DNA from 3 places in the Arthrobacter sp. 24S4-2 genome. Region 2 is predicted to be linked to each of the others. Evidence: riboswitches for the same ligand, from Rfam matches in the RefSeq annotation. Region 2 holds a riboswitch; each other region holds the start of a gene.

Region 1 (9,498 bases), 1.8 Mb from region 2:
GCCGCCGCGCCGAACGTCATCGAGGCGCTGGAGGCCAATGCAGGACTCATCAGGACCGAAACCCTGACGGTGGACCTTGAAACCGTTGCGGGAGACTCCGCAGAACCGCAGATCACCGTTGAAAAAGTAGGGGCCTAAGCAATGACCGACGAATTTTCCGTGGAGAGCGTCTACGCCGAACTGCTGGGGCGCGCGCCGGAGAACAAAATGGAACCCCGGCTCGCGCCTCTGTTCCGGGCCATGGACGTCTTGGGGGAGCCCAACAAGGCGTTCCCGATCATCCACGTCACCGGCACCAACGGCAAGACGTCCACGGCGCGGATGATCGAGGCCGGCCTGCGTGCCCACGGACTCAGCACCGGACGCTACACGAGCCCGCACCTGTCCAAGGTCACCGAGCGGATCAGCATTGACGGCGCGCCGGTGTCGGACGAGACCTTCGTCCGGATCTGGGACGAGATCCGGCCGTACCTGCAGATTGTGGACGGCGAGCTTGAGGCCGAGGGCCAGCCCCGGCTGACCTACTTCGAGTGCCTGACCATCTTGGCGTTCGCTGTCTTCGCCGACCAGCCGGTCAACGTGGCCGTCATGGAGGTGGGCCTGGGCGGTATCACGGACGCCACGAACGTCGGTGACGGGCAGGTGGCCGTGGTGACACCCATTTCGCTGGACCACACGGACCTTCTCGGCGACACGACTGAAGACATCGCGCAGGAAAAGGCCGGCATCATCAAGCCGGGAGGCTTCCTGGTCAGCGCCGCACAGCCCGTCGGCGCTGCGCAGGTGCTGCTTGAGAAGGCCCGCGAAGTCCAGGTACCGTACCGGTTTGAAGGCGTGGAATTCGGCGTCGAGTCCCGGACCGTTGCCGTGGGCGGCCAGATGGTGACCATCCAGGGCCTGGCCGGACGCTACGAGGAACTGCTCGTTCCGCTGCACGGAGCGCACCAGGCGGAGAATGCCGCCGTCGCCATTGCCGCCCTCGAGGCGTTCTTCGGCGCGGAGAAGGCGCTCGACGCCGAAGTCCTGCAGGAGGCGTTTGCTTCGGTCACGTCGCCGGGCCGCCTGGAGGTCCTCCGCACTGCGCCGACGATCATCGTGGATGCCGCCCACAACCCGGAGGGCATTCGCGTTTCGGCCGAGGCAATCCACGAAGCCTTCAGCTTCACCAAACTTGTGGTGGTTGTAGGGGTCCTGAAGGAGAAGGACGCCGAGGAGATCCTCCGTCAGCTCAAGGAGTCCTTGGGCGGTCTCGCCGCGGAATACTGCTTCACCCAGTCCAACTCGCCCCGGGCAGTACCGGCCGAGGACCTCGCGGAACTCGCCCTGGAACTGGGCTTCGGCGAAGAAAACATCCACGTTGCCGAAAAGCTGGACGACGCCCTGGAGTGGGCCGTCGAGCACGCCGAAGCCAATGAGGATCTTGCCGGCGGTGTCCTGGTGACAGGCTCCATCACGCTGGTGGCGGAAGCCCGGATCCTGCTCGGAAAGGCGGATGCCTGACAATGGCCCGACTCACAAAAGCGCAGCGGGAGTGGCGTCCGGGGATGCCCAAGAAGCGGCGCTCCACTAAGGTCATGTTCGCCTCCACGGTCCTGGTGCTTGAAGGTTTCGTGGCCTTCTTCGCCACCCTGGCGGTTTTCGGACTCCGCCGCGACGAGTTCCCTCCGGCAGTGATTCTCTCGGTGGGCATCGTCCTGGGCCTGGTGCTCGTCTTGACCTGTGCCGTGCTGTCCAAGCCCTGGGGTGTGGCACTGGGCTGGATCCTGCAGCTGGTCCTGATTTTCACCGGGTTCATTGAGCCCATGATGTTCGTGGTGGGGATTCTCTTCGCGGTTGCCTGGTGGTACGGCATCCGTACCGGTATCCGGATTGACCGCGAGGCCGCCCAGCGCGACCGCGAACAAGCCGAGTGGGAGGCCGCCAACCCCGACGGCGGGGAGCCTGAACCACGCCCCCAAACCCCGTAGACTTACCCGGAAACCCACCCCAAAACATTGGAGCAGCTGTGAGCATTGAGCGCACCCTCGTCCTGATCAAGCCCGACGGCGTGACCCGCAACCTGACCGGTGCCATCCTTGGCCGGGTCGAAGCCAAGGGCTACACCCTGGCCGAGCTCAAGAAGGTGGACGCCAGCCGCGAACTGCTGGAGCAGCACTACGAGGAGCACGTGGGCAAGCCGTTCTACGAGCCGCTCGTGGAGTTCATGCTGAGCGGACCCGTTGTCGCCGCGATCTTCGAGGGCCACCGCGTCATCGAAGGTTTCCGTTCGCTCGCTGGCACCACGGACCCGACAACGGCGGCACCCGGCACCATCCGCGGTGACTTCGGCCGCGACTGGGGCCTGAAAGTCCAGCAGAACCTGGTGCACGGGTCGGACTCTGTTGAGTCGGCCGAGCGCGAGATCAAGATCTGGTTCCAGGACTAGCAGCCACCAGCGCGAACTGGCAGCAGATGACCTCAAAACGTGATTTTGAGGGCGTTAGCTGCCAGTTCGCGCTCTTTCTTTGGCTTAGTAACCTGACGTTCCGGCGAACACCTGGATGAAGGCGAAGAAGATCGTGGCGACGACGGCCACGTACAGCAGCGCCGTGACGATCCAGCCGGAGTCGCCCAGGATCTTCGCGGGGCCGGCGGGAACTTTGACCACTCCGTGAGTGACGTTCCGGACCGTGACCCACACAAAGAGGGGGATCATGGCGGCCCAGACAACCATGCAGAACGGGCAGAGGATGTGGATGGCGTACAGGGCCTGCGACCACAGCCACACCACGAAGGCGAAGCCCAGCGTCACCCCGGCCTGAAGGCCCAGCCAGTACCAGCGGCCAAACTTCGCCCCGGACAGAATGCCCATTCCGGTGGTGATGACGACGGCGAACGCCACGATGCCGATAAACATGTTGGGGAAACCAAAGACCGAACTCTGCCAGGTCTGCATGACCGCGCCGCAGGAAACCCACGGATTGATGTCGCAGGCCGTTACATGGTTCGGATCCTTAAGGACGGCGAGTTTTTCCAGGACGAGTGCGCCCGAAGCGAGCCAGCCGATGATGCCCGTGATAACCAGCAGCCAGCCGAAGGGTTTGTCCCTGGTCATGGGCGGCAGGCCTCCCTGGGCCGCTGCACGCTCGCGGAGGTCACCGTCCACCGTATTGTCCTGCGTGGAATTAGAGATGCTGGGCATGGGATGTCGCGTCCTTTTTCTCGAGGGCTCCTCGCCCTGATTGTAACGCCGGAGGCTGGACGGGCCGCACAGACTGCCGCCAGCCGCACCCTGACCTTGCGCTTGCGGGCCCTGCGTCCACCGCGTTTGACTGTGCGTATGAGAGAATGAAGCTGGCTGGAATACGATCCACATTCGGATTCCGGTCCGGTGGCTTGTTTGTAAGACCGCCAATGATGAGCAGGGCATGCTCCGGATCCATGATCGGTCCCGGCTTTCCCGCAATGCCATTGGACGGCACCTGGTTGTGGCTTTGAGGAACAACGGGTTTCAGAACAACACCACCGGCCCTCCAGGGCTGCCGCACCCCACTGCCGGTGCGAACCTGAGGGTATTCAATTGACTTCTGTCAATGCCTGCGGGTTTTGACAATATTTGCCCCAATGGGTGCCGGATGTGGCGGTGCGTCAGGGGCAGGAGTGTCGCCACATATGGATAATGACCAGGTTCTAGCCGTTAACGAAGAATCAGCAGCCACCGAAGAGGCGGCCGCCACCGCCGCGCCGAAGAGGGCCACCCGGACCAGGCGCAAGGCCGCACCCAAGGCCGAGTCTGTTGAAACGGGTGACGCAGCGGCGGTGCCGGCGGAGGCACCGGCGGCAGATGCGGCCCCTGAGGAAAAGCCCCCGGCGCGCCGCAGCCGGTCCCGGAAGAATGTTGAGTCCGCCGAGCCCTTGCTAGTATTCGCCGAAGACGCCGCCGCTCCGGCTGCTGGCGCCCCCGCCGATGCGGCTCCCGATGCGGTGCACGCAGATGAGGCTCCGGTTGCGGCCGCAGTTGTTGAAAAGCCGATCCGACGCCGTGCGTCGCGCGCCAAGGCCCCCGCAAAAGCGGCCGACGCCGAGCCCGCGCCGTCCCCGGAGCCTGCTCCGATCGCCGAGCCTGCCCCTCTGCGGACGCTACCGCCGCCGCTGAATCTGCTGTGACCGACGAAGAAGCAGCTGCCGAAGCGCAGGAACCCGCTGCTGAAGCTGCGAGCCCGGTGGGTGCGCTCTTCCTTGAGCCCGGCGCTGTCACTTCCATGATTTTCCAGGCGCCCGACCTGAGCGCCGTGGTCCGCCCTGCGGCCACCCCCGCCGCCGCCGAGGAAACTGAAGAGGAAGAATCGGACGACGACGGCGATGTTGACGCCGGCGGCCGCCGGCGCCGGCGCAGCCGCGGACGCCGTGGGCGCAGCCGCGTGACCGACCGGGAAGCCGCCGGCGAGACCGAATCCGACGAAGGCACCGCCGGTGACGAGGACGCGGACGAGGAAACCGTCCGGACCGCGGACGACGGCGTGACGTCGCGCCGCCGTCGTCGTCGCCGCCGTGGCGACCAGGACCTGGAACTGACCGGCGGGGAAGGCGACGACCCGCCCAACACGGTGACCCGCGTCCGTGCGCCGCGCGCCATCAGCGAGGCGCCGGTCAACAACCGTGTCACGTCCGTCAAGGGCTCCACCCGGCTGGAGGCCAAGAAGCAGCGCCGCCGCGAATCCCGCGACACCGGCCGCCGCCGCACCGTCATCACCGAGGCCGAATTCCTGGCCCGCCGCGAATCCGTGGACCGCCAGATGATCGTGCGCCAGCGCGATGACAGAATCCAGATCGGCGTCCTCGAAGACGGCGTCCTGGCCGAGCACTTTGTGTCGAAGACGCAGCAGGATTCCCTGATCGGCAACGTCTACCTGGGCAAGGTCCAGAACGTGCTGCCGTCCATGGAAGCCGCCTTCGTGGACATCGGACGCGGCCGGAACGCCGTGCTGTACGCCGGTGAAGTCAACTGGGACGTGGTCAACCTCGAGGGCAAGCAGCGCCGGATCGAGAACGCGCTGAAGTCCGGCGACTCCGTGCTGGTCCAGGTCACCAAGGATCCGGTGGGCCACAAGGGCGCCCGCCTGACCAGCCAGATTTCGCTCCCCGGCCGCTATCTCGTGTACGTGCCCGGCGGCTCCATGACCGGCATCTCCCGCAAGCTGCCCGACGTCGAACGCAACCGCCTCAAGCGGATCCTCAAGGACCGCCTGCCGGAAGACGCCGGCGTGATCGTCCGCACCGCGGCCGAAGGCGCGTCCGAGGAAGAGCTGACGCACGACATCAACCGCCTGCGCGCCCAGTGGGAGGGCATCGAAGGCCAGGCCACCTCCACCAAGATCCTGGCTCCGGAACTCCTCTACGGCGAACCCGACCTCACTATCAAGGTGGTCCGCGACGTCTTCAACGAGGACTTCTCCAAGCTGATCGTCTCCGGCGAGGAGGCCTGGGACACCATCGAGGCCTATGTCACCTACGTGGCCCCGGACCTGGTGGGCCGGCTCGAAAAGTGGACCAAGGACACAGACATCTTCTCGGCCTGGCGCATCGACGAGCAGATCCACAAGGCACTGGACCGCAAGGTCTTCCTGCCTTCCGGCGGCTCCCTCGTGATTGACCGCACCGAGGCCATGACCGTGGTGGACGTTAACACCGGTAAGTTCACCGGCAGCGGCGGAAACCTCGAGGAAACCGTCACGAAGAACAACCTGGAAGCGGCTGAGGAAGTCGTCCGGCAGCTGCGCCTGCGTGACATCGGCGGCATCATTGTCATCGACTTCATCGACATGGTCCTGGAGTCGAACCGCGACCTGGTCCTGCGCCGCATGGTGGAGTGCCTGGGCCGCGACCGCACCAAGCACCAGGTGGCTGAAGTGACCTCGCTGGGACTTGTGCAGATGACCCGCAAGCGGATGGGCACCGGGCTCCTGGAGGTCTTCGGCGAGCAGTGCGAGGCGTGCGCCGGCCGTGGCATCGTCACCCACGACGAGCCCGTGGAGCACCGCCGCGCCAACGTAGTGGCCGCCGAGCATCACGTACCGCGGACGGAGAACCAGCCGGCGCCGCGGACGGAGCGCAAGAGCCGCCGCCGCGGCAAGGGCGGCCAGCCGGTCGCCGAAGCTGCTGCCATGCCGCCGGCACCGGTGCACCACGAGCCCACCGATGCAGAGCGCCACGCCAAGGCTGAAGCAACGCGCGCGGCGCTGGCCAACATCGCCGCCGCAGCGCACGCTGCCCACCTGCACGACGCCGAAGCCGGCCACGCCGCTCCCGCCGCAACGGCCGCGCACGCCGCAGCCGGCCAGGCGCTGGCTGCCCAGGCATCGCCTGCGCCGTCCGCTCCGGCCCAGGCCGCGGCCCACGCCGCTCCCGACCAGGCGCGGCCGGCCAAGGTGTCGGAAACCGAGGCCGCTGCGGCCGGGAGGCCCACCGCCGTCCTCACCTTCGGCGGCGAGAAGGTTGCGCTGCCGTTCGTAGAGCACGCAGGGGAAGCACCGGCCAGCGGTGTCGCCCTGACCCTGGACCGCCTTGCCGAGGCGTTTGCGCACCTTGGCGAGCCGACTGTGGCCGAAGAGCGTCCAACCGCTCCCGCCGAGCAGCCGGCGGCCCCGGCTCAGGCCCAGGTCTCGGCTACACGGGCCCCGGCGCAGTCTGCTGAAGCGGACTACACGGACCACACGGCCGTGCAGGGACGGGCCCGTCGTCCGCGCCGGAACCGGAGCGCCAGCCGTGCCCAGGGCGCAGCCAACGAGACCTCAGTGGAACACCACGAGACTGCTCCGGTAGCCGCTTCGGGGCACAGCCACGAAGCCAAGGCTCCCGAGCCGGCAAAGAAGGAGGCGCCCGCCAAGGCGCCGGCCAATGAGCCGATCATCCTGGGTGTCGGAGTGCCGGCTTCCGAGCTCTGATCAGACAGCTGGCTGACACCGCGGGTGCGTTCCGGGGCAGGCGTAGTCATACGCCGCTTTCGGGCCGTGCCCGCGGTTTCGTTTAAGGAAAACGGCTAGGCTGGGGGACTGACACGGGGTGCCGCGCAAAGGGCCGGCTGAGATCCACACCCGTTGAACCTGTCCGGTTAGCACCGGCGAAGGGATGTCTCCTTTGTCTGCATCATTCCTCCCCATTCCGGCCGCCGAAGCTGCCTTTGAAGGCGCCTTTGAAGCCGCTACGGGCCCCGTTCTGCGCCCTGTTCCGAGAGTGCTTGCCATCGCCGGGTCCGATCCGTCCGGAGGGGCGGGCATCCAGGCCGACCTCAAGAGCATTGCCGCCAACGGCGGATACGGGATGGCTGCCATCACCGCCCTGACGGCGCAGAACACCCACGGCGTCCGGGCCGTCCACGTTCCCCCGGCGGACTTCCTGACGGCCCAGCTTGAGGCCATCAGCGATGACATCAGCATCGACGCCGTCAAGATCGGAATGCTGGGCGACTCATCGGTGATTGCCGCGGTCCGCAGCTGGCTGGCGAAGGCGCGTCCCGCCGTCGTGGTCCTTGATCCGGTGATGGTCGCCACCAGCGGCGACAGGCTGCTGCAGGAGGCAGCCGAGGCGGAACTGCGCGAGCTCCTGCCCCTGGCGGACCTCGTCACGCCCAACCTGGCAGAACTGGCCATGCTGCTCAACGAGCCCCTCGCCGGGGACTGGGAGGCGGCACTTGCCCAGGGCAAGCGGCTCGCCGCGCAGGCCGGCACCACGGTTCTGGTCAAGGGCGGCCATCTCGACGGCGGGGAGTGCCCGGACGCGCTCGTCAACACCGGGGGGCTGTTGGCCCAGGACGTTGTGGTGGTCCCCGGGGAACGGGTCAGGACCGCGAACAGCCACGGCACCGGATGTTCACTGTCATCGGCCATGGCCACGGCGCAGGCCAGGCTGGGGGACTGGGAGGCCTCCCTGCGTGAGGTCAAGCCGTGGCTGCAGGGGGCACTGCGGGAGTCAGGCGTGCTCGCGGTCGGAACAGGCAACGGTCCGGTCCACCACTTCCACCACCTGACGCCCGGTGACCATGACGTGCCGGGGGAAGGCGAGTTCGCCGCCGCACTCCGGCAGGATGCCGGGCCGGACCTGGACGAAATCTACGGGCTCGACTTCATCCGCGCCCTGGCCGACGGCTCCCTCAGCGAGCAGCACTTCGCGTACTACCTTGCCCAGGACGCCCTCTACCTGAACGGCTATTCCCGCGTGCTGTCCCGTGCTTCCGCGCTTGCCCCCACCGAGGCCGAACAGCTGTTCTGGGCCCGGTCGGCCCAGCAGTGCCTGGAAGTTGAGTCGGAACTCCACCGGAACTGGCTCAGCACCCGCAGCGTCGGTGCCAGGCTGGGCCCGGTGACCAAGTCCTATGTGGACCACCTGCTCGCGTCGTCCGCATCCGGCAGCTACGGGGTGCTGGTCGCTGCGGTGCTGCCGTGCTTCTGGCTGTACGCCGAAGTGGGCGCCGCGCTGCACGGGCAGTTCCTGGCGGCGGGATCCCCGTCCGGCCATCCCTACGCAGACTGGCTGCGCACCTACGCTGACGAGGACTTCGCTGCCGCTACCCGGCAGGCAGTGAGGATCACCGACGACGCCGCGCGGGCCGCGTCCGCAGCTGAACGGCAGGGCATGATCCTGGCTTTCAAACAGTCGTGCCGCTACGAAGTGGATTTCTTCGACGCGCCGCGTTTGCACGCTGGCACGGAAAGCGCCCGGGAGCCGCTACGATAGTGGGGCGCGGTTCCGGAAGTCGTTGCGGCTGCACTCTGTATACACCGAGTGGCGCCCATCACGTACTACCACCGGAGCCAGCCTCATTTGCGGCCGAAGGCAAAATTAGCGTATTCTAGATCTTCGGTGCTTACGCCAACACTTGGGTTATGACCTCGGAACAGACTGTTTGGAATTCAAACGGAAATGTTCCTGGGATAATCCATGGGTTCCCCCGGGGAATCCACCGGCGTTGAGGCACAGCGTGAGCCAGGCCAAACAATTGGACCCAGGTTCCGCACGCAAATCTAGTAATAAACGTCGAGAGAAGTGAGTTCCCCAGTGGTGTACGCGATTGTCCGCGCAGGCGGCCGCCAAGAGAAGGTTTCCGTTGGAGACTTCGTTACCCTGAACCGCGTCCCCGGTGGAGCCGGCAGCACCATTGAGTTGCCCGCACTGCTCCTGGTAGACGGTGACAAAGTCACGTCTGCTGCTGCGGACCTGGCCAAGGTAACGGTTACGGCTGAGATCCTTCAGGACCTTCGTGGTCCGAAGATCGTCATCCAGAAGTTCAAGAACAAGACCGGGTACAAGAAGCGCCAGGGTCACCGTCAGGAACTGACCAAGGTCAAGATCACCGGTATCAAGTAACCTTCCGTTACTTTTCAGGTTTTCAGCAGATTCCCCAGAATTTTTAAGGCAGGCATTTCAAATGGCACATAAAAAAGGCGCGAGCTCCACTCGCAACGGTCGTGACTCCAACGCCCAGTACCTCGGCGTCAAGCGCTTCGGCGGCCAGGTAGTTTC
Region 2 (9,498 bases):
CTGACGCGCCAGTTTGCCGCGTCCGCCCGCGACGCCTGGCTGGTTGCCGGACGCACCCTGGCCCCGGAGCGCCGCTCCATCATCTTCGAAGTGGTCACCCGGCTGGTGTTCCATTCGATGGTTGTCTTCTCCATCTACCTGCTGCTGGCCGGCCACAACCTTCCGGGAGGCGGCTTCGCCGGCGGACTGATGGCCGGGCTTGCCCTGACCATCCGTTACCTGGCCGGCGGCCGTTTCGAACTGCGGGAGGCTTCTCCGGTGGGCGCGGGAACCCTCCTGGGAGTCGGACTCGCGACGGCCGCGGCCTCCGGCGTGGTGCCGCTGCTCCTTGGCGGCCAGGTGTTCCAGAGCGCCATCATCGAACTCTGGCTGCCGGTGTTTGGCGACATCAAGTTCGTCACCTCCACCATTTTCGACATCGGCGTCTACATCGTGGTGGTGGGGCTGGTGCTGGACGTGCTGCGCAGCCTGGGCGCCGAGATCGACGAGCACTTCGAAGAACAACCGGCCGGCGAGACCGAGGGCCAGGAAGCCGATGGAGTCCCCGCCGAAACCACGGGGAGGGGGAGGGCATGAGCGTCAACCTGACACTGCTGACGGTCATGGGCGCTCTCTACGCCTGCGGCATCTACCTGCTCATGGAACGCAGCCTCACCCGTGTGCTCCTGGGACTGATGCTGCTGGCCAACGCCACCAACCTCCTGATCCTGGCCACCGGCGGCCACGCCGGCCTGGCACCCATGTTCAGCAAGGACACAGACCCCCACGATTACAGCGATCCGCTCCCGCAGGCGCTGATCCTGACGTCCATCGTGATTTCCTTCGCTGTGACGGCGTTCATGCTGGGCATCATCTACCGTTCCTGGGTGCTGGCCCGCCGCGATGAGATCCAGGACGACGTGGAAGATATCCGCGTTGCCGAAACCCCCAGCTTCGACGCCGAGGACGATTCCGAGATCCCCGTTGAGACGTCCGAGTTTCCGCTGACCATGATCGGGTCCGACGGCCAGGGCATTTCCGACGCCGGCATGTCCGGCTCCGATGTTTACGGCGACAGTGCCGAGAGCGGCACCCCCATGGTGAAAGCAGGCGACCGCAAGATCAAAGCCAAGGACGCCGCCGCGGAAGAACAGCCAGGTTCCCAGAACGTAACCCCCGGCCCGGAAGGAGGCGTGAAGTGAACGTCGCAAGCTTTGCCCCGCTCGCCGTCGTCCTCCCCATCCTCGGTGCCGCCCTGACGTTCGTGCTGATCCGGCACTCGCGGGCGCAGCGCGCAGTCAGCATCACCTTGCTGTCCCTGACCCTCGTGCTCGAGTGTGCGTTGCTGGCCTCGGTGTGGGACGGCGGAACGGCGGCCGTCAACATCGGCGGCTGGCTGCCGCCGTGGGGCATCGTGATGGTGGTGGACCAGTTCTCGTCCCTGATGCTGGTGGTCTCCTCGGCCGTCAGCCTCGCAGTCCTGGTGTACGCCACCGGCCAGGGTATGGCCGACGGCGACGAGGACGCACCCCTGTCGATCTTCCACCCCACTTACCTGATCCTGGTGGCCGGGGTGTCCAACGCGTTCCTGTCGGGGGACCTCTTCAACCTCTATGTGGGCTTCGAGATCCTGCTGACGGCAAGCTACGTGCTCATGACCCTCGGCGGAACCGGTCCGCGCATCCGCGCCGGCGTGACCTATGTGGTGGTCTCCGTGGTCTCGTCCATCCTCTTCCTGATCGCCATCGCCATGATCTACGGGGCCACCGGCACCATCAACATGGCAGATCTCGCGATCAAGCTCGCGGACCTGGATCCGGGGACCAGGATGCTGCTGCACGTGATGCTCCTCGTTGCCTTCGGCATCAAGGCGGCGGTCTTCCCGCTGTCCTTCTGGCTGCCTGACTCGTACCCGACGGCGCCTGCCCCTGTCACTGCGGTGTTCGCCGGCCTGCTGACCAAGGTGGGCGTTTACGCGATGGTGCGGACCGAAACCCTGCTGTTCCCGGGGGACTCGCTGAACACCCCGCTGATGGTGGCGGCGCTGCTCACCATGGTGGTGGGAATTCTCGGTGCGCTGGCGCAGAGCGACATCAAGCGTCTGCTCTCCTTCACCCTGGTGAGCCACATCGGCTACATGGTGTTCGGGCTGGCCATGTCGTCCGTGGCCGGGCTCGGAGCCGCAGTCTTCTACGTGGCCCACCACATCACCATCCAGACCAGCCTGTTCCTTGTCACGGGCCTGATCGAGCGACGCGGCGGAAGCTCGTCTATCGACCGCGTGGCCGGCCTGGCCAAGCTGTCCCCGGTGCTGGCCCTGCTGTTCTTCATCCCGGCCATGAACCTGGCCGGGATCCCGCCGTTCTCCGGCTTCCTCGGCAAGCTCGGGCTGATGCAGGCAGGCGTGCAGCTCGGCACCCCCCTGGCCTACGCCCTGGTGATCGGCGGCGTCCTGACCAGCCTGCTGACGCTGCTGGCCGTGGCCCGCGTATGGAACCGCGCATTCTGGCGCAAGCCCGAGGACGCCGAGAACCCGGACCCGGTGCTGCTGGCGCCAGCCGAGGAGTCCGACACCGGCGCCCGTGCGGGCAAACGCAACGTCACGCTGCTGCCCCGGACCATGGTGGGATCGACCATGGGGCTGGTGATCTTCGGCGTGGCACTGACCGTTTTCGCCGGGCCGCTGTTCAAAGTGGCGGACCAGTCCGCCGCGGACATGCTGGACAGGTCCTCCTACATCCAGGCGGTGCTGGGCGAAAACGCCCCGGTGCCCCCGATCGCGCAGCCCGAACCGGCACAGCCTGAACCCGCACAGCAGGAGGCGCAGAAATGAGCCGACGGCGGATCTCCCTCCGGCAGGAACTGCCGCTCCTGGTCTGGCTTGTTTTCGTCTGGGGTGCGCTGTGGCAGGACTTCAGCCCCGGGAACCTACTCTTCGGGGCGCTCATCGCCGTGGTGGTGGCCCGGCTCTTCTACCTGCCCCCGGTGGAACTGGGCGGCCGGTTCAACGTGCTGCGTGCCGTACCGTTCGCTGTGGTGTTCCTGGGCAAGGTGGTGGCCGCCAGCCTCCAGGTGCTGTACCTGGCGGTGGCCCGCGGCCCCAAGGTGACCAACGCCGTCGTCGCCGTCCAGCTCCGAAGCCATTCGGACCTGATGGTGACCGCAACCGGCCACGTCATCTCGCTTATTCCGGGATCCCTGGTGGTGGAGGTGGACCGCTCCACGTCCACGCTCTACATCCACGGCCTGAATGTGCGAAACGGAGAGGACATTGTGAGCCTGCGAAAGGAAGTCCGGGACACCGAAGCCGGGCTGATCAGGATCATGGGCACGAAAGACGAACTTGCCGCGCTGCAGCAGGAGGTGGGCGCATGATGGAAATTGTCCTGACCGTGACGGCTGTGATCCTGTCCCTTGCGGCGGCGGGTGCCATAGTCCGGATCGCCATCGGCCCTTCCCTGCTGGACCGGGTCCTGGCCTCGGACGTGCTGCTGGCCATCATCGGAGCTGCCCTGTGCATCGACATGGCCGTCAACCGGCACCTGAACAACCTGATGCTGCTCGTGGCGCTGGCCATCATCGGGTTCATCGGCTCCGTCACCGTGGCACGTTTCGTGGCAGACCGGCGGGAGCGGCCCAATGAATCCTGAGGTATCCGCCGTGGATACGGTCATCGACACGGTTTCGGCCGTCTTTATGGTGGCGGGCGCCGTGATGTCCCTCGGCGCCGCCGTCGGACTCCTGCGCTTCCCCGACCTGATGAGCAGGATGCACGCCGCCACCAAGCCGCAGGTGCTGGGCCTCTTCCTGCTGCTGGCCTCGGTGGGGCTGCAGCTGCGGACATGGTGGGTGTGGCCCGTGCTGTTCGTGGCATGGATCTTCCAGGTGCTCACCGTGCCCGTGTCCGCGCACATGGTGGGCCGGGCCGGCTACCGCACCAAGCACCTGCACCGCGAACTGCTCACCACGGACGAACTGGAGGCCGTAGTGCAGAAGGCGGCAGGGCAGAAGGCGGCCGGAGAGAAAGCAGCCGACAAACGGGCAGCAGACGACGATGCCTGAGCCGGAAGCCGGAGGTTGGGCCTGCCGAAGCCGGCCCAACCGCCGAATGAATGCCTAGACGATGTCCTGGCTCTTGGCGAAACGGGTGACGGCCCGCTGCGTGCCGCGGTTGGCGAGGACCTGGATGATGGCGCTGACGGCCGCGGAGATCAGGGCAAAGGTCAGGGCGCTGCGGAGGGTGGTGGGGACGTCGTCCTTATCGCCCTTGGGCGGCTTCCTGCCGGTGACCTTTTCCCACACGACGTCAACGGCCTTGGTGCCGGCGAATCCGGCCAGCAGGCTCACTCCGGTTCCAAGCAGCTTGATGAAAAAACTCATTTAGGTACTCCTCAGCGGACGGAAACAGGGCTTCCCCTAGCCTAGCCTCATCGGTGCGCGGGTGCTTCCAGGTTCGGGGGTCCGGCCGCGCCGCGGTGCAGCTTCCGATTGTGACAACTTCCCCGGGATTTAGCGGTCCTGCGGGTGTAAACTGGTCAATGCCCACAAGGGCGATTTGATACGACAGGGGAGCGCCGCCGTCGGGCCTAACTGGAGCTATCCAGTAACCGGAGGCGGGCGCTGAGAGTGCGGACAGCCGCAGACCCTCGAACCTGATCCGGTTAGTACCGGCGCAAGGGAGTCGAGTTCTCAGAGTGTCCGGCAGCAGGCGGCGGAAGCCGCGGTCCCGTCGGGAACACTCTCCCCTCCTGTACCTCAGGAGGCAGACATGACTGGAATTACCGCCAAGCAGACGCTAGGCAATCGCAAATACTACTGGCGCGTGGTGGACATCGTGGTGGCAGCGTTGATCGCTGTTGCCGGAGGCGTGATCTTCTGGGCCTGGTCCCAGGGCGCCGCCGCCGTTTCGCCGCCCATGAACGCCGTCTACCCGCCGCTGACCGGCCTCATCGCCGGCGGCTGGATGATTCCCGCCGTCCTGGGCATGCTGATCATCCGCAAGCCGGGAGCTGCTCTGTTCTGCGAAACGGTGGCGGCCACCGGCGAGCTGATCATGGGCTCGCAGTACGGCGCATCCGTGCTGTTCTCCGGCTTCGTGCAGGGCCTCGGTGCGGAAATCATTTTCGCAGTGCTCGTCTACAAAAAGTTCAACCTGCCTGTCTCGCTGCTGGCAGGCGCCGGCGCAGGGCTCTTCTGCGGCCTGAACGATTCCTTCGCCCCGTGGGGCTGGAACATCGCCTACGCCGCCGGGGACAAACTGACCTACATCATCTTCACCGCCATCTCGGGCGCCATCATCGCCGGCGCGCTGTCCTGGATCGCCACCCGCGGCCTGGCCAGGACCGGCGTGCTGAGCTCCTTCGCCTCCCGCAAGGCAGCAACGGAGTCCGTTTTCTCCTGATGAACGCACACTGATCATGACGTCCTCCGACAGCGTCCGCCCCGCAGCGGTCACGGCACGGGGCTGGGGCTGGCGGCACGCCGGCCGGCACCAGCCCGCAGTCCGCGGCCTGGACCTGGAGATCCAGCCGGGCGAACGCGTGCTGCTCCTGGGTCCCTCCGGCGCCGGCAAATCCACGCTGCTCCACGCCCTCGCCGGGGTGCTCGGTGACAGCGACGCCGGCGCCCACCGTGAGGGCACGCCCGACGCCGAGGACTCCGACGAGACCGGCACCCTGCTGATCGACGGCGCCCCGCCGCGCGCCCAGCGCGGTCGCGCCGGCCTGATGCAGCAGGATCCCGAAACGCAGGTGGTCCTCTCACGCGTGGGGGACGACGTCGCCTTCGGCGCCGAAAACCTCGCCGTGCCGCGCCGGGACATCTGGAAGCGGGTGGAGGAAGCGCTCGACGACGTCGGGCTGGCTCACCTGCCGCTGGACCACCCGACGTCGGCCCTCTCCGGCGGGCAGAAGCAGCGCCTGGCGCTCGCCGGCATCCTGGCCATGCGCCCCGGACTGCTTCTCCTTGACGAGCCCACCGCCAACCTGGACCCGGCGGGGGTCCTGGAAGTCCGCGACGCCGTGGGCCGGTGCCTGGACAAAACCGGGGCCACGCTCGTGGTGGTGGAGCATCGCGTGGGCGTGTGGAAAGACCTCGTTGACCGGATCGTTGTGCTGCAGCCCGGATCGGGCACTGATTCGGCGGTCCTCTTGGACGGGGCCCCGGACCAGGTCCTGGCCCAGGCGCGGGACATGCTCGTGGCCGCCGGCGTCTGGGTGCCCGGGTATGTGCCCGCCACCCGTGCGCGGACGGGGGCCGGGGGTGGGCCGGGTGCCGCCCGTGCGCCCGGTGCGCCCGGTGACGCCGGTGCGCCCGGTCAGGGGAACCTGCTGCTGGCGGCGGAAAACCTGGCCGTCTCCCGCGAGCGGCCCCGGCGGCGGCGCTTCAAATTCATCCCGCCGTTCCCGGTGCAGTCCGGAATCACGGCCCAGGTCAGGGCCGGCCAGGCGCTGACCATCACGGGCCCCAACGGTTCCGGGAAATCGACGTTTGCACTGACCCTCGCCGGACTGCTCCAGCCGGTGGCTGGCAAGGTGTCCGCCACCGTTGACCTCAGCGGCGGCGCGGGAATCGACCCCTACAAGTGGAAGGCCGAGCAGCTGATCGCCCGGATCGGCACCGTGTTCCAGGAACCGGAGCACCAGTTCGTCACCGGCCGCGTGCTGGACGAGCTGATGTTCGGCCCGCGGCACCTGGGCCGCGGCGAGGAGCGCGTGGACGAACTGCTCGAGCGCCTGCGGCTCACCAAGCTGGTGGATGCGAACCCCTACACGCTCTCGGGCGGGGAGAAGCGCCGGCTGTCCGTGGCCACCGTGCTGGCCGCCCATCCCCGCGTGCTGATCCTCGACGAGCCCACCTTCGGCCAGGACGCCAACACCTGGGCGGAGCTGGCCTCCTTCCTCTCCGAACTCCTCGACGCCGGCACAGCAGTGGTGTCGGTAACCCACGACCAGGAATTCAGCGACGTCCTCGGCGGCACCGAACTGAAGCTCGGCGCACCCCAGCTGAAACTCGCTGCGCAGGAACCCGGCCTGCTGAATCCGGAGGTGGCCGCCCCATGAGGGAAGCCTTGACCCTGCACGCCAACCACGCCCTGCTCACCCGGGCCAACCCGCTGGCCAAATTCGCCGTCGTGATGCTCATGACCGTGGTGCTGGCGCTGTCTATTGACTGGGTGTCCGCGTCCGTGGCACTGGCCTTCGAACTGCTGCTCTTCCCGCTCGCGGGCCTGACCGCCGGGCTGCTGTGGCAGCGCGGCTGGCCCCTGATCCTGGCGGCGGCGCTGGGCGGCTGGAGCACCTCGATCCTGGCGCCGGACAGCGGAAGGATCCTGCTCGACGTCGGCATCTGGTCCATCAGTGAAGGCTCGCTGGAGCTGGGGCTGGGATTCCTGCTGCGCGGACTGGCGATCGCCCTCCCCGCGGTGCTGCTGATGAGCTGCACGGACCCCACGGACCTGGCGGACGCCCTGGCCCAGAAGGCGAAACTGCCGCACCGCTTTGTGCTCGGCACGCTGGCCGCCATGCGTTTGGTGGGGCTGATGGCCGAGGAATGGCAGACCATCGGCATGGCCCGGCGCGCCCGCGGCGTGGGCTCTCACGGGAGCCCGGCGCAGCGCCTGCGCGCGACGCTGGGGCAAAGCTTCGGGCTCCTGGTCCAGGCGGTCCGCAGGGCGTCACGGCTTGCGGTCACCATGGAGGCGCGCGGCTTTGGCGGCGCGCAGCGGACCTGGGCGCGGGAGTCCACGTACAGTGCGTTGGACATCTGGGTGGTCCTGGGCGGGCTGCTCATTGCCGCCACAGCCGTGTCCGCCGCAGTGGGCGCAGGCACGTGGAACATGGTGTTCCTCGGGCAGCAGTAGCCGCGTCCGGAAGGACTGGCGTTCCACTTCATCCTGCTGCACGGCGGCTGGGCGGGCAATGGGACGAGTATCCGGCGCCTGGGCGCTGGCGGAACCGTTGCGCAGATGACCCGCATATATCGCACGAAGTGGATATTCTGTGAGTTCAAGTGCACTTTCCGGCGTTTCGTGCGCCCAAATAGCTCATGCGTGATATTTTTTTCGTATGACTCAAGAGACAGCTGAACACGTAGGCCTGCTGCTGCGCGACGCCCGCGGCGAGAAGGGCTGGACCCAGGGGCAGCTGGCGGCCGAGCTGGGAACCAGCCAAAGCGCCATCGCCCGGATGGAACAGGGCAAGCAGAACCTCAGCCTGAAAATGATCCAGCGGCTCGAGGCCATTGTGGGCCGCAGCATCGTCAAGGTGGGCCGGCCGCAGATGACCCACCTCCGGGTCGAGGGCGGCCGCACGCTGTCCGGCTCGGTGGACGTCAACACCAGCAAGAACGCCGGGGTGGCGCTGCTGTGCGCCAGCCTCATCAACCGGGGAACCACCACGTTGCGCCGGCTGGCCCGGATCGAGGAAGTGAACCGGATCGTCGAGGTGCTCACCAGCATCGGCGTCGAATGCACGTGGCTCAACGCCAACGATCTGCAGCTCCGCCGCCCCGCCGTCCTGGACCTGGGCTCCATGGATGTGGAAGCCGCCCGGCGCACCCGCAGCGTGATCATGCTGCTGGGCCCGCTCCTGGACGAGTCCGCCGAGTACCGACTCCCGTACGCGGGCGGCTGCGATTTGGGCACCCGTACTGTTGAGCCGCACATGCAGGCCCTGCGCCAGTTCGGCCTTTCAGTGGAAGCCACGTCCGGCTTCTATTCCGTGCAGGCACCGCCGGCCGACGGCGACAACCGCACCTTTGTCTTGAGCGAACGCGGTGACACCGTCACCGAAAACGCCATCATGGCGGCCGCCCACCGCCGCGGCACGACGGTGATCCGCAACGCCAGCCCCAATTACATGGTCCAGGACCTCTGCTTCTACCTGCAGGGCCTCGGCGTGGAGATTGACGGCGTGGGGACCACCACCCTGAAGATCACCGGACGCCCAACCATCGACGTCGACATTGAATACTTCCCGTCCGAGGACCCCATCGAAGCGATGAGCCTCATCACCGCCGGCATCGTGACCAATTCCGAGGTCACCGTCCGCCGGGTGCCGATCGAATTCATGGAGATCGAACTCGCCACCCTGGAACAGATGGGCCAGGAACTGGAGATTTCCGGCGAGTACTTTGCGCGGAACGGCCGCACGCGGCTGGTGGACGTCACCACCAAGCCCTCCGAACTGCATGCCCCCACGGACAAGATCCACCCCATGCCGTTCCCGGGCCTGAATATCGACAACCTGCCGTTCTTCGCCGTCATTGCCGGCAACGCCGAAGGCCAGACCATGATCCACGACTGGGTCTACGAGAACCGCGCCATTTACCTGACCGAACTGAACAAGCTGGGCGCCCGCGTGCAGCTCCTGGATCCGCACCGGATCTACGTGAACGGCCCCACCCGCTGGCGCGCCGCGGAAGTCGGTTGCCCGCCGGCCCTCCGCCCGGCTGCGTGCCTCCTGCTGGCCATGCTGGCGGCCCGCGGCGTGTCCGAGTTGCGCAACATCTATGTGATCG
Region 3 (9,498 bases), 1.7 Mb from region 2:
AAGGACAGCACGACGGCGATGACCACAACCGTTGCCACTTCCTTGAGCCAGAGGTAGAGCGGGCTGCGGGCCTTGCCTTCCTTGGCCGACTTTGAATGCGAGCCTTTTGAACCCGAAGTCCTGGAATCCGCCCGGGTTGCATGCGCCTGCGGTTCAGCCGGCGCCGGGCCAGCGGCCGCGGTGCGGTCCCCGTTAGTGGTGGTTCCGGTGTGGTCGCCGTTGAGCGGATCAGGAGTCCGGGGTTCGGTCTCGGGCATCTACTGTCCGTCCTTCGTTGTTGTGCTGATTTCTGCGGGCCGGGGCACGGCCGCAAATCTGTCGAGTGGCCAGATGATCTGGACCGGACGGCCGATCACCCGGTCCAGCGGGACCATGCCTCCGCCCGGTGCGCCCAAGAGGCTCCTGGAGTCGGCGGACATGGACCTGTGGTCTCCAAGCAACCATAACCGTCCGGACGGTACGATCACGCTGAACTTCTGCTTGCTCGCCGCGTCGCCGCCATAAAGGTATGGTTCCTCAAGCGCCTGACCGTTCACTGTGAGCCGCTGCTGGTCATCGCAGCAGACCACGTGGTCGCCGGGCATCCCGATGACCCGCTTTATGTAGGTTGTATCACTGCCCGTGATGCCGAGCCAGTGTCCCACCGCGCCGACGGCATCCTGAAGGGCCCCATTGCCGCTATTTAGCGGGGCGAAAGTTCCGCGGCCATCGAAGACCACCACGTCGCCGCGCCTGATCGGCCCGGCTTGGAAATCAGCGCGGGAAACGAGGATCCGGTCACCCGAACCGAACAGCGGCTCCATGGATGCCGACGGTATGTAGTAGACGTCCAGCCACACGGAACGGACGATGCCGCTGATCAGGATTGCCATCGCCAGGGCCAGGAACGCAAAACGCCAGCCCAGTTTCCTGGGCTGGCGTTCTGACTGGTCCATGATCCGTATCCTGTGGCGCTGTTGCGGAAGGCTCCGGCGCGGGCCGGATCCGGGTTCTGGACCCGCCGTGGAAGTCCGGAGACTTACTTGGCGGTGCTGAAGTCGCGCTTTTCCTTGATCTTCGCAGCCTTACCACGCAGTGCACGCATGTAGTAGAGCTTGGCGCGGCGGACGTCACCCTTGGTGACGACCTCGATCTTGTCGATGATCGGGGAGTGCACCGGGAAGGTACGCTCCACGCCGACACCGAAGGAAACCTTGCGGACGGTGAAGGTTTCGCGGATGCCGTCACCCTGGCGGCCCAGGACGAAGCCCTGGAATACCTGGACACGGGAGTTCTTGCCTTCGATGATGTTCACGTGAACCTTGAGGGTGTCACCCGCACGGAACTGGGGAACATCGGTGCGCAGCGAGGCTGCATCTACGGAATCGAGGATATGCATTGATCCACTCCTGGTGAACGCCACAGGTCATCCACTTTGGGTCACGGCGGCCAAGCCCGGAACGTGCCCGGAAATCACCGCCGAAAGTTTTCTGATCCGGCTCCATCACTGATTGACGGGCCGGGGTGCCGGGCTGTTGGCGACGCTCCCCCTGTGGCAGGTGCGTACCCAGCAGGCACAAGGACTAATTTTGCCACATCCGGGAGATTCCGGCTAATCCGCAACCTTCCCCCAATCCGCACACGGCACGGCCGGCCTCAGCCTTCCGCAGGGGCGCCGTCCCCGCGCGCGTCCGGGCGGCGCCGCAGGCGGCCGTCAACGACGTCGTAACCCAGGTCCCCGAGCGCCGTGCGGTCCGCGCGCGGCAGCTTGCCGGCGTCGAATACCTCGAGCAGGTCCGGCCGCCGTTCGGCGGTGCGGCGGTACTGTTCGTGACGCCTCCACTGCGCAATTTTGCCGTGGTTGCCGCTCAGCAGCACGGGAGGGACTTCGCGGTCCCGCCAAGTGGACGGCTTGGTGTACACCGGGTATTCCAGCAGGCCGTCAGAGTGCGATTCCTCAACGAGGGACTCAGGGTTGCCCACAACGCCCGGAAGGAGCCGTACGATGGCTTCGGTCATGGCCAGGACCGCCACTTCGCCGCCGTTGAGGACGTAGTCCCCCAGGCTCATGGGCCGGACCGTGAAGTGCTCGACCGCCCACTCAATGACGCGCTCGTCGATGCCCTCGTACCGGCCGCAGGCGAAGACGAGCTGCTCTTCCTCCGCGAGCTCGTGGGCCAGCGCCTGGGTGAACCGCTCCCCTGCCGGGGACGGGACGATCAGCACCGGCTTCCGGACGGGGGCAGCACCGCCGGCCGCTGCAACCGAAGCCAGCGCCTGGGCCCAGGGTTCAGCCTTCATCACCATGCCGGCGCCGCCGCCATACGGCGTGTCGTCCACGGTCCGGTGCTTGTCCGTTGTGAACGCCCGGAGGTCGTGGACATTCAGGTCCAGGAGGCCGTCCTGGCGGGCCTTACCGATCAGGGAAAGTTCCAGGGGCGCAAGGTACTCCGGGAAGATGCTGACGACGTCGATCCTCATTTACGCGTTGTCTCCGGCCCTGGCGTCGCCGGACCCAGCCGCGCCGTCCGCGGCGTCCGCGGCTTCCGGCGACCCGCCGGCGTCGTCCGCGTTGATGTCAAACAGCCCGGGCGGCGGCGTGACCAGGATGTACTTTTCGCCGATGTTGACCTCGGGCACGATCTCCTCAACAAAGGGGATCAGGATCTCTTTGCCGTCGGGGGCCTCCACCACGATGAGGTCCTGTACCGGAAGGGTGTGCAGGCCCGAGACCTTGCCGACAACGGCGTCGGCAACGCGCACCTCGAGGCCGACGAGCTCGTGCTCGTACCAGCCCTCGTCGTCATCCTCGTCGAGCTCTTCAGTTTCGATGAACAGCCTGGCCCCGCGCAGGCCTTCGGCCTGGTTCCGGGTCTCGATCCCCTCAAAACCCAGCAGCAGGATGTCCTTGTTCCAGCGGGCGCTGTCCACGGTAAGGGTCCCCACCGACGCGGGCTCAACACGGAACTCCGTGCCCGGGATGAAGCGGTCCTCCGGCGCGTCGGTCAGGACCTGGACGGTCACTTCGCCGCGGATGCCGTGCGGTTTGCCGATTCGTGCCACCTGAAGCTGCATCTGTTCCTCTGTTTCGGGATTCGTTCTGTGCTGGTCTGCTGCGCGGGTGCTGCTGCCGCGCCCGCCTTGGTGCTGAAAACAGTCCGGCCCCTCCACCGTAATCTGGTGAAGGGGCCGGACTTGAGACAAATATTGCGGAGGCGTTTACCGGCGGCGGTCGGTGTCGACGACGTCGACCCGGACCTGTTCGCCACCGGCCAGCGCCGCCACGACAGTGCGCAATGCGCGTGCCGTGCGGCCCTGGCGTCCGATCACCCGTCCAAGGTCGTCCTGGTGAACGCGCACTTCGAGGGTGTCCCCGCGGCGGTTGTTCTTGGCGCTGACCTTGACGTCCTCAGGACTGTCAACGATCCCCCGGACAAGGTGTTCGAGCGCTTCTGCCAGCAATTTACTCAGCCTCGGCGGTCTCTGCTTCAGCGTCGGCGGGGGCCTCGGCTGCGTCGTCCTTCTTGGCCTTCTTGGTGATGGCTTCCGGGATGATCACGGAACCCTTTTCCGGGGTGACAAAGGCGTCCTTCGGAGCTTTTGTCTTCAGGGTGCCTTCCTGGCCCGGGAGGCCCTTGAACTTCTGCCAGTCACCGGTGATCTTGAGGATCGCGGCAACCTGCTCGGACGGCTGTGCGCCGACGCCGAGCCAGTACTGGGCACGGTCCGTGTCGACCTCGATGTACGAGGGCTCTTCGGTGGGGTGGTACTTGCCGATCTCTTCGATGGCACGGCCATCACGCTTGGAGCGTGCGTCCATGACGACGATGCGGTAGTACGGTGCGCGCATTTTACCAAAGCGCTTAAGGCGAATCTTTACGGCCACTTTTGTGGTCACTCCTGTTTCTGAAACGGGGTCGAACCCGCCGTTCTGCACCCGTGGGGCGGGCCATACTGGGGGGTTCTTAAGGACAGGATCCAGACGCGGAGAGAGGGGCCACGCAGATCAAGTACCTGTTCATTGTGCCAGATCGGCGCCGGGATTTCGACTTGACACACCCCGGCCGGGTCAAGACGACCAGACGTAGAGCCCCGTACGGGTGTTGGGATCCACGCTGCTCGCCAGCCGAGCAAGCCGCTGAACATAGCCGAGGGCCTGCACGGACCCGAAAGGCATGTCTTCCTCGGCCGCCCATCGCGAAGCCACATCCTCCAGGACATTGCCTTCACCCTCGGTTTCGTAGCTGAGCAGTTCGGCCAGCGCACGCACCATGGCCGCCGGCACGCCCAGCAGGGAATCGCTGGCAACGTCCACCATGGCAAGTTCATAGTCCGCGCCTGAGGCGTGCACGGCCGCTCCGGCCAGATCGCCCAGCTGCTCAATTTCAAAATCAGTGATGTCCGGAATCCGGAGCGCCTCAGGGGCTGCGGGTCCCCCGCCGTCGAGTGCCCCCGCGCGCTTGAGTGCTTCATCGTGGGTGGAAACAAAGATTTCGGTGAATCCCATGGAAATCATCCTCATTCCGTCGGCGGTGTGGTGGTCCTGACGGGCAGCCACGCGACTCCCGGGGCCTTCCGGATTCAGCCTAACCCAGAAGGACGCGCTGGTCAGCGCACCGCAACGCGGATCCGGTTGCGCCACGGATCATCGAAACGCAGCTCGGCTCCGGTGTGGTGCGACCGGATGCCGGCAACCTTAAGGCGGTCGGCGAGAGCCCCGATATCGTCCCCCTCCGGCACCTCGATCAGGACTTCTCCCAGGCCAAGGGTGTCCTTCCGGGGCCCGGCACCCCTGCTGTTCCAGACATTCATGGCCATGTGGTGGTGGTACCCGCCGACCGAGACGAACAGTGCCTGCCCATGCCAACCGGCGGTCTTCTCGAATCCAAGGGTGCCGACGTAGAAGTCCTGGGCCGACTGGACGTCGCCCACCTGAAGGTGGACGTGCCCGACGCCGGCCCGGGACTCGCGCTGGCCGCTCACCGCTTCCTCGGTCAGGTATTCCTGCAGGAACCGCTGCGGGGGCAGGGCAAGGCTATCCATGACCACCCTGTCGCCCTCCCAGGACCAGTCTTCGCGGGGGCGGTCCCAGTAGAGCTCGATGCCGTTGCCCTCGGGGTCATTGAAGTAGAAGGCCTCGCTGACGAGATGGTCTGCACTTCCCGTGAAGGACCGGGGTTCATACCGGGCTGCGGAGGCCACTGTGGCAGCAAGCGAAGCCCTGTCAGCGAAGAGCAGGGCGGTGTGGAAGAGACCGGCTTCACCCCTCCCCGGCAGGTTCAGGCCAGGTGCCGGCGCCAGGTGGACCAGCGGCTTCCGGCGCCGGCCAAGGTACACGCCGCCGTCCTGCTCAGCCACGGCCTCAAGCCCCAGCGCCCGCTGGTAATAGTCCGTCATCAGCTTCATGTCCCCCACCTTGAGCATCACAGTGCCCATGGTGAGGTCGGCGGGCAGCAGGTCCTTGCTGCTGGATTCTGCGGTCATGGCAACTCCCGAATTCCGGAACTCCGTCACCGGTTTTCGGCGACGATATACATAAAGCTAAATTACTTGAAGCTTCAATTTATTCCTAACGGACTTGCCGGCCCCTCAGCACGATGTGTCTGAGCCCTCGCAGGGTTGCCGGATCCGTCCTGGGGTCCTGCTCACACAGCACGACGTCGGCGCTGGCACCTTCTGCAATGCCGTCCGCCCCCAGCCAGTCCCGCGCCGCCCATGTCGCCGCGTCCAGCGCCGCGGTTGCCGGCAGGCCCGCTGCGTTGAGCGCATGGACCTCGTCAACGATGCGGCCGTGGCTGATAACGCTGCCCGCATCGGTCCCGGCGAAGATCTGCACCCCCGCCTCGAACGCTTCCAGGATCCGCTCATTCCGCCGCTCCCACAGCGCCCGCATGTGCGCTGCGTACCGCGGGAACTTCCCCTGCGCCCGGTCTGCGATCTCCGGGAACGTCGCGATGTTGATCAGCGTGGGAACGATGGGGACCCGCTGTTCCACAAAGCGGGGCAGGTGCCGCGGCAGTAGGCCCGTTCCGTGCTCGATGCAGTCGATGCCGGCGTCCAGCATGTCATCCAACGTGTCCTCGGCGAAGCAGTGAGCGGTGACCCTGGCGCCTTCGTCGTGGGCGGCGCGTATGGCGTCCCGCACCACGGCGGCCGGAAACGACGGGGCGAGGTCACCGGAGTCGCGGTCGATCCAGTCCCCCACCAGTTTGACCCAGCCGTCACCGGCGAGCGCCTGCTTGCGCACAGCTTCCACCAGTCCGTCCGGATCGACTTCAACTGCCAGGCCCCGCAGGTATCGGCGCGACCTGGCGATGTGCCGGCCGGCCCGGATAATCCGCGGGGCGTCCGGGCTGCGCTGCAGCCAGCGGGTGTCGCTGGCCGCGCCGGCGTCCCTGACCAGGAGGGTGCCGGCGTCGCGGTCCGTCATTGCCTGGGCGTGGGCCGTGTGGTCGTCCACTGCACCTCCGGGGCCCAGGCCAATGTGGCAATGCGCGTCCACCAGGCCCGGAAGCACCCACCCGTCCAGCACCGCGTCCGGCGGTGCCGGCGGCCGGTTGAACGTCAGTCGTCCGTCGACGGACCAGAGCCCGTGCCGTTCCCGGTCGGGACCGATGAGCACGGTCCCGGTGAATTCGATGATGCCAGCCATGCCTCAAGCCTAATCCGGCCGGCCCCGCAACCGGCCGGCCGATGCCTGCCGCTGTCACACCCGGCACAGCAGGGCATAGCCCCGCGGCCGTGTGGTAGCTTCGTTTACGACCACACGGGTGCCCTTGCAGGGGCTGAGATCGGGCTGATGCAGCCTGCGACCGTTGAACCTGTCCGGGTAATGCCGGCGAAGGAAGTGAGTATTCCGTGAATACGCAAGAAACACAGCTGTTCCCTGCCCAAAATGAGACTGCCGCCGGAAGTTCGGGCACGATTGAAACGCAGTCCCTGAAGTCCCACTCGTTGGCGTTCATCGCGGACGAGGACACCGGGATCCGGGTGCCGGTCACCGAGATTGCCTTGGAGAACTCCCCGGACGGCTCAGCCAACGGCCCATTCCAGGTCTACCGGACCGCCGGGCCCGGCAGCGACCCCGTGGTGGGGCTGGAGCCGTTCCGGATGCGGTGGATCGAATCGAGGGGTGACACCGAGCCCTACAGCGGCCGGGAACGGAACCTGCTCGACGACGGCAAGTCGGCCGTGCGCCGCGGTGCCGCCTCCGCGGAGTGGAAGGGTGCGCAGCCGGTGCCCCGCCGCGCCGTCGACGGGAAGACTGTCACCCAGATGCACTACGCCCGCCAGGGTGTGGTGACGCCCGAGATGCAGTTCGTAGCCCTCCGCGAAAACTGCGACGTGGAACTGGTCCGCAGCGAAGTGGCTGCCGGCAGGGCAATCATCCCCAACAACATCAACCACCCGGAATCCGAACCGATGATCATCGGCAAGGCCTTCCTCGTGAAGATCAATGCCAACATCGGCAACTCGGCCGTTACGAGCTCCATCGCAGAAGAGGTCGACAAGCTGCAGTGGGCCACGCAGTGGGGCGCCGACACGGTGATGGACCTGTCCACCGGCGACGACATCCACACCACCCGGGAATGGCTCATCCGCAACTCCCCGGTCCCGATCGGCACGGTACCGATCTACCAGGCCCTGGAGAAAGTCAACGGCGAGGCCAACGCCCTCACCTGGGAGATCTTCCGCGACACCGTGATCGAGCAGTGCGAACAGGGCGTGGACTACATGACCATCCACGCCGGGGTGCTGCTCCGATATGTTCCGCTCACAGTCAAGCGGGTCACCGGGATCGTGTCCCGGGGCGGCGCCATCATGGCCGGCTGGTGTCTCGCGCATCACCAGGAAAACTTCCTGTACACGCACTTCGACGAGCTGTGTGAAATATTCGCCAAGTACGACGTCGCGTTCTCCCTAGGGGACGGACTGCGCCCCGGGGCCACGGCCGATGCCAACGACGCCGCCCAGTTCGCCGAGCTGGACACCCTGGCCGAACTGACCCAGCGCGCCTGGGAGTTCGACGTCCAGGTGATGGTCGAAGGTCCGGGCCACGTACCGTTCCACCTGGTACGCGAAAACGTGGAACGCCAGCAGGAACTCTGCAAGGGAGCCCCCTTCTACACGCTCGGCCCGCTGGTCACGGACGTCGCACCGGGATACGACCACATCACGTCCGCCATCGGCGCTACGGAAATCGCCCGCTACGGCACAGCCATGCTCTGCTACGTGACACCCAAGGAACACCTCGGGCTGCCGAACAAGGACGACGTGAAGACCGGTGTGATCACCTACAAGATCGCCGCCCACGCGGCCGACCTCGCCAAGGGCACCCCGGCGCGCATGAGCGCGACGACGCCCTGTCCAAAGCCCGGTTCGAATTCCGCTGGCGCGACCAGTTTGCACTGTCACTGGACCCGGTCACGGCGGAGGCCTTCCATGACGAGACCCTCCCCGCCGAGCCGGCGAAGACGGCCCACTTCTGTTCGATGTGCGGTCCGAAGTTCTGCTCCATGCGCATCAGCCAGGACATCCGGGACGAATACGGCTCCGCTGAAGCCCAGGCCGCACTCGCGAAAATGGCTGACGGCATGCGGGAGAAGAGCAACGAATTCCTCGCCGCGGGCGGCAAGGTGTACCTGCCGGAGCTGCAGCTTCCGAACGCGAAACAGACCGCCTCGAAATAGCCTGAGGAGATGGGATCCGCTACGACGCGTGTGAGTGCTGACGCCGGCTGACGTCAGCGATGAACGACCGGATAAACCGGTCGCCCTCCACCGAGTCCTGGGGCCGGTGTCCGCCCGCGGCAACGCGGTGCAGGGCACCGGTCTCCCGGAGGTAGCCGGCGATTTCCTCGTACAGCGGTTCCCACCCGCCGGTGAGCACCAGCGTGGGAACTCCCGGAACTATCTGCAGCGGCGCTTCCCATGGGGGTGCCTGCAGCCGGAGCCGGCGCGCGGCGCTTCGGGCCTCCGGCGTGGCCGGCTCCTGGCTGTGAACCGAAAAGGCCCGCCGGACAAACTCGCGCTGGAAATCGTCGTCACCGAGCTGGTGCCGGACCTCGAAAAGGGGCTGCATCAGGGCGCGGTGCGCAGCGGTGGCCGGCAGTTCGGCGGTCAGGGACAGGCAGGCGGGCTCCACCAGCGCCAGGGAATGCACGAGGTCGGGGCGTTCCACGGCCGCCATCATAGCGGCGATGGCCCCTTGGGAGTGCGCGACGACGTGCCCGCCGGCCGCTCCCCTGCCTTCGTCCGCCAGGGCCCCCAACACAATGTCGGCGTCGGCCTGAAAGTCCGATTCAAGGGGCTCGGCCGAAGCATCGAAGCCGTGACGGCGCAGGAACAGGGCGTCGTAGTCCAGGGCCATGCCGTGCTGCTTGGGCCACGCCGCGGACCCAAAGGCCCCCGAACCGTGGACGAACACTACGCGCTGCTTAAACATGCCCCAACCCTATGGCAAACGCCGGACAATACAGCCCGACGACATCACAGTTGCCCGTGCCGGAAACTCCGCCGC

The links. A riboswitch is a leader RNA that binds a small molecule or an ion and turns the genes downstream of it on or off. The one in region 2 is predicted to bind thiamine pyrophosphate.
Region 1: it holds a riboswitch for thiamine pyrophosphate, as region 2 does, so the genes downstream of both, thiD (bifunctional hydroxymethylpyrimidine kinase/phosphomethylpyrimidine kinase) here and FCN77_RS24325 (ECF transporter S component) in region 2, are expected to answer to the same signal.
Region 3: it holds a riboswitch for thiamine pyrophosphate, as region 2 does, so the genes downstream of both, thiC (phosphomethylpyrimidine synthase ThiC) here and FCN77_RS24325 (ECF transporter S component) in region 2, are expected to answer to the same signal.

Annotation. Positions count from the first base shown of each region.
Region 1 covers NZ_CP040018.1:3,392,132-3,401,629, reverse strand. The annotation lists gene ileS (isoleucine--tRNA ligase) at 1-138, shown strand, start outside; gene FCN77_RS15790 (folylpolyglutamate synthase/dihydrofolate synthase family protein) at 142-1,500, shown strand; gene FCN77_RS15785 (DUF4233 domain-containing protein) at 1,503-1,967, shown strand; gene ndk (nucleoside-diphosphate kinase) at 2,006-2,425, shown strand; gene FCN77_RS15775 (vitamin K epoxide reductase family protein) at 2,510-3,181, opposite strand; partial or broken gene FCN77_RS15770 (Rne/Rng family ribonuclease) at 3,652-6,923, shown strand; TPP riboswitch at 7,028-7,125, shown strand; gene thiD (bifunctional hydroxymethylpyrimidine kinase/phosphomethylpyrimidine kinase) at 7,108-8,712, shown strand; gene rplU (50S ribosomal protein L21) at 9,034-9,342, shown strand; gene rpmA (50S ribosomal protein L27) at 9,404-9,498, shown strand, end outside.
Region 2 covers NZ_CP040018.1:5,228,289-5,237,786, reverse strand. The annotation lists gene FCN77_RS24360 (Na+/H+ antiporter subunit A) at 1-576, shown strand, start outside; gene FCN77_RS24355 (Na(+)/H(+) antiporter subunit C) at 573-1,181, shown strand; gene FCN77_RS24350 (Na+/H+ antiporter subunit D) at 1,178-2,812, shown strand; gene FCN77_RS24345 (Na+/H+ antiporter subunit E) at 2,809-3,354, shown strand; gene FCN77_RS24340 (monovalent cation/H+ antiporter complex subunit F) at 3,351-3,629, shown strand; gene mnhG (monovalent cation/H(+) antiporter subunit G) at 3,619-4,041, shown strand; gene FCN77_RS24330 (DUF4235 domain-containing protein) at 4,096-4,359, opposite strand; TPP riboswitch at 4,535-4,676, shown strand; gene FCN77_RS24325 (ECF transporter S component) at 4,748-5,380, shown strand; gene FCN77_RS24320 (ABC transporter ATP-binding protein) at 5,397-7,040, shown strand; gene FCN77_RS24315 (energy-coupling factor transporter transmembrane protein EcfT) at 7,037-7,840, shown strand; gene FCN77_RS24310 (UDP-N-acetylglucosamine 1-carboxyvinyltransferase) at 8,046-9,498, shown strand, end outside.
Region 3 covers NZ_CP040018.1:3,506,487-3,515,984, forward strand. The annotation lists gene lepB (signal peptidase I) at 1-257, opposite strand, end outside; gene lepB (signal peptidase I) at 258-935, opposite strand; gene rplS (50S ribosomal protein L19) at 1,019-1,378, opposite strand; gene trmD (tRNA (guanosine(37)-N1)-methyltransferase TrmD) at 1,636-2,460, opposite strand; gene rimM (ribosome maturation factor RimM) at 2,461-3,054, opposite strand; gene FCN77_RS16345 (RNA-binding protein) at 3,199-3,441, opposite strand; gene rpsP (30S ribosomal protein S16) at 3,443-3,865, opposite strand; gene FCN77_RS16355 (hypothetical protein) at 4,049-4,486, opposite strand; gene FCN77_RS16360 (VOC family protein) at 4,588-5,463, opposite strand; gene FCN77_RS16365 (amidohydrolase family protein) at 5,549-6,631, opposite strand; TPP riboswitch at 6,736-6,843, shown strand; partial or broken gene thiC (phosphomethylpyrimidine synthase ThiC) at 6,859-8,669, shown strand; gene FCN77_RS16375 (alpha/beta fold hydrolase) at 8,689-9,423, opposite strand.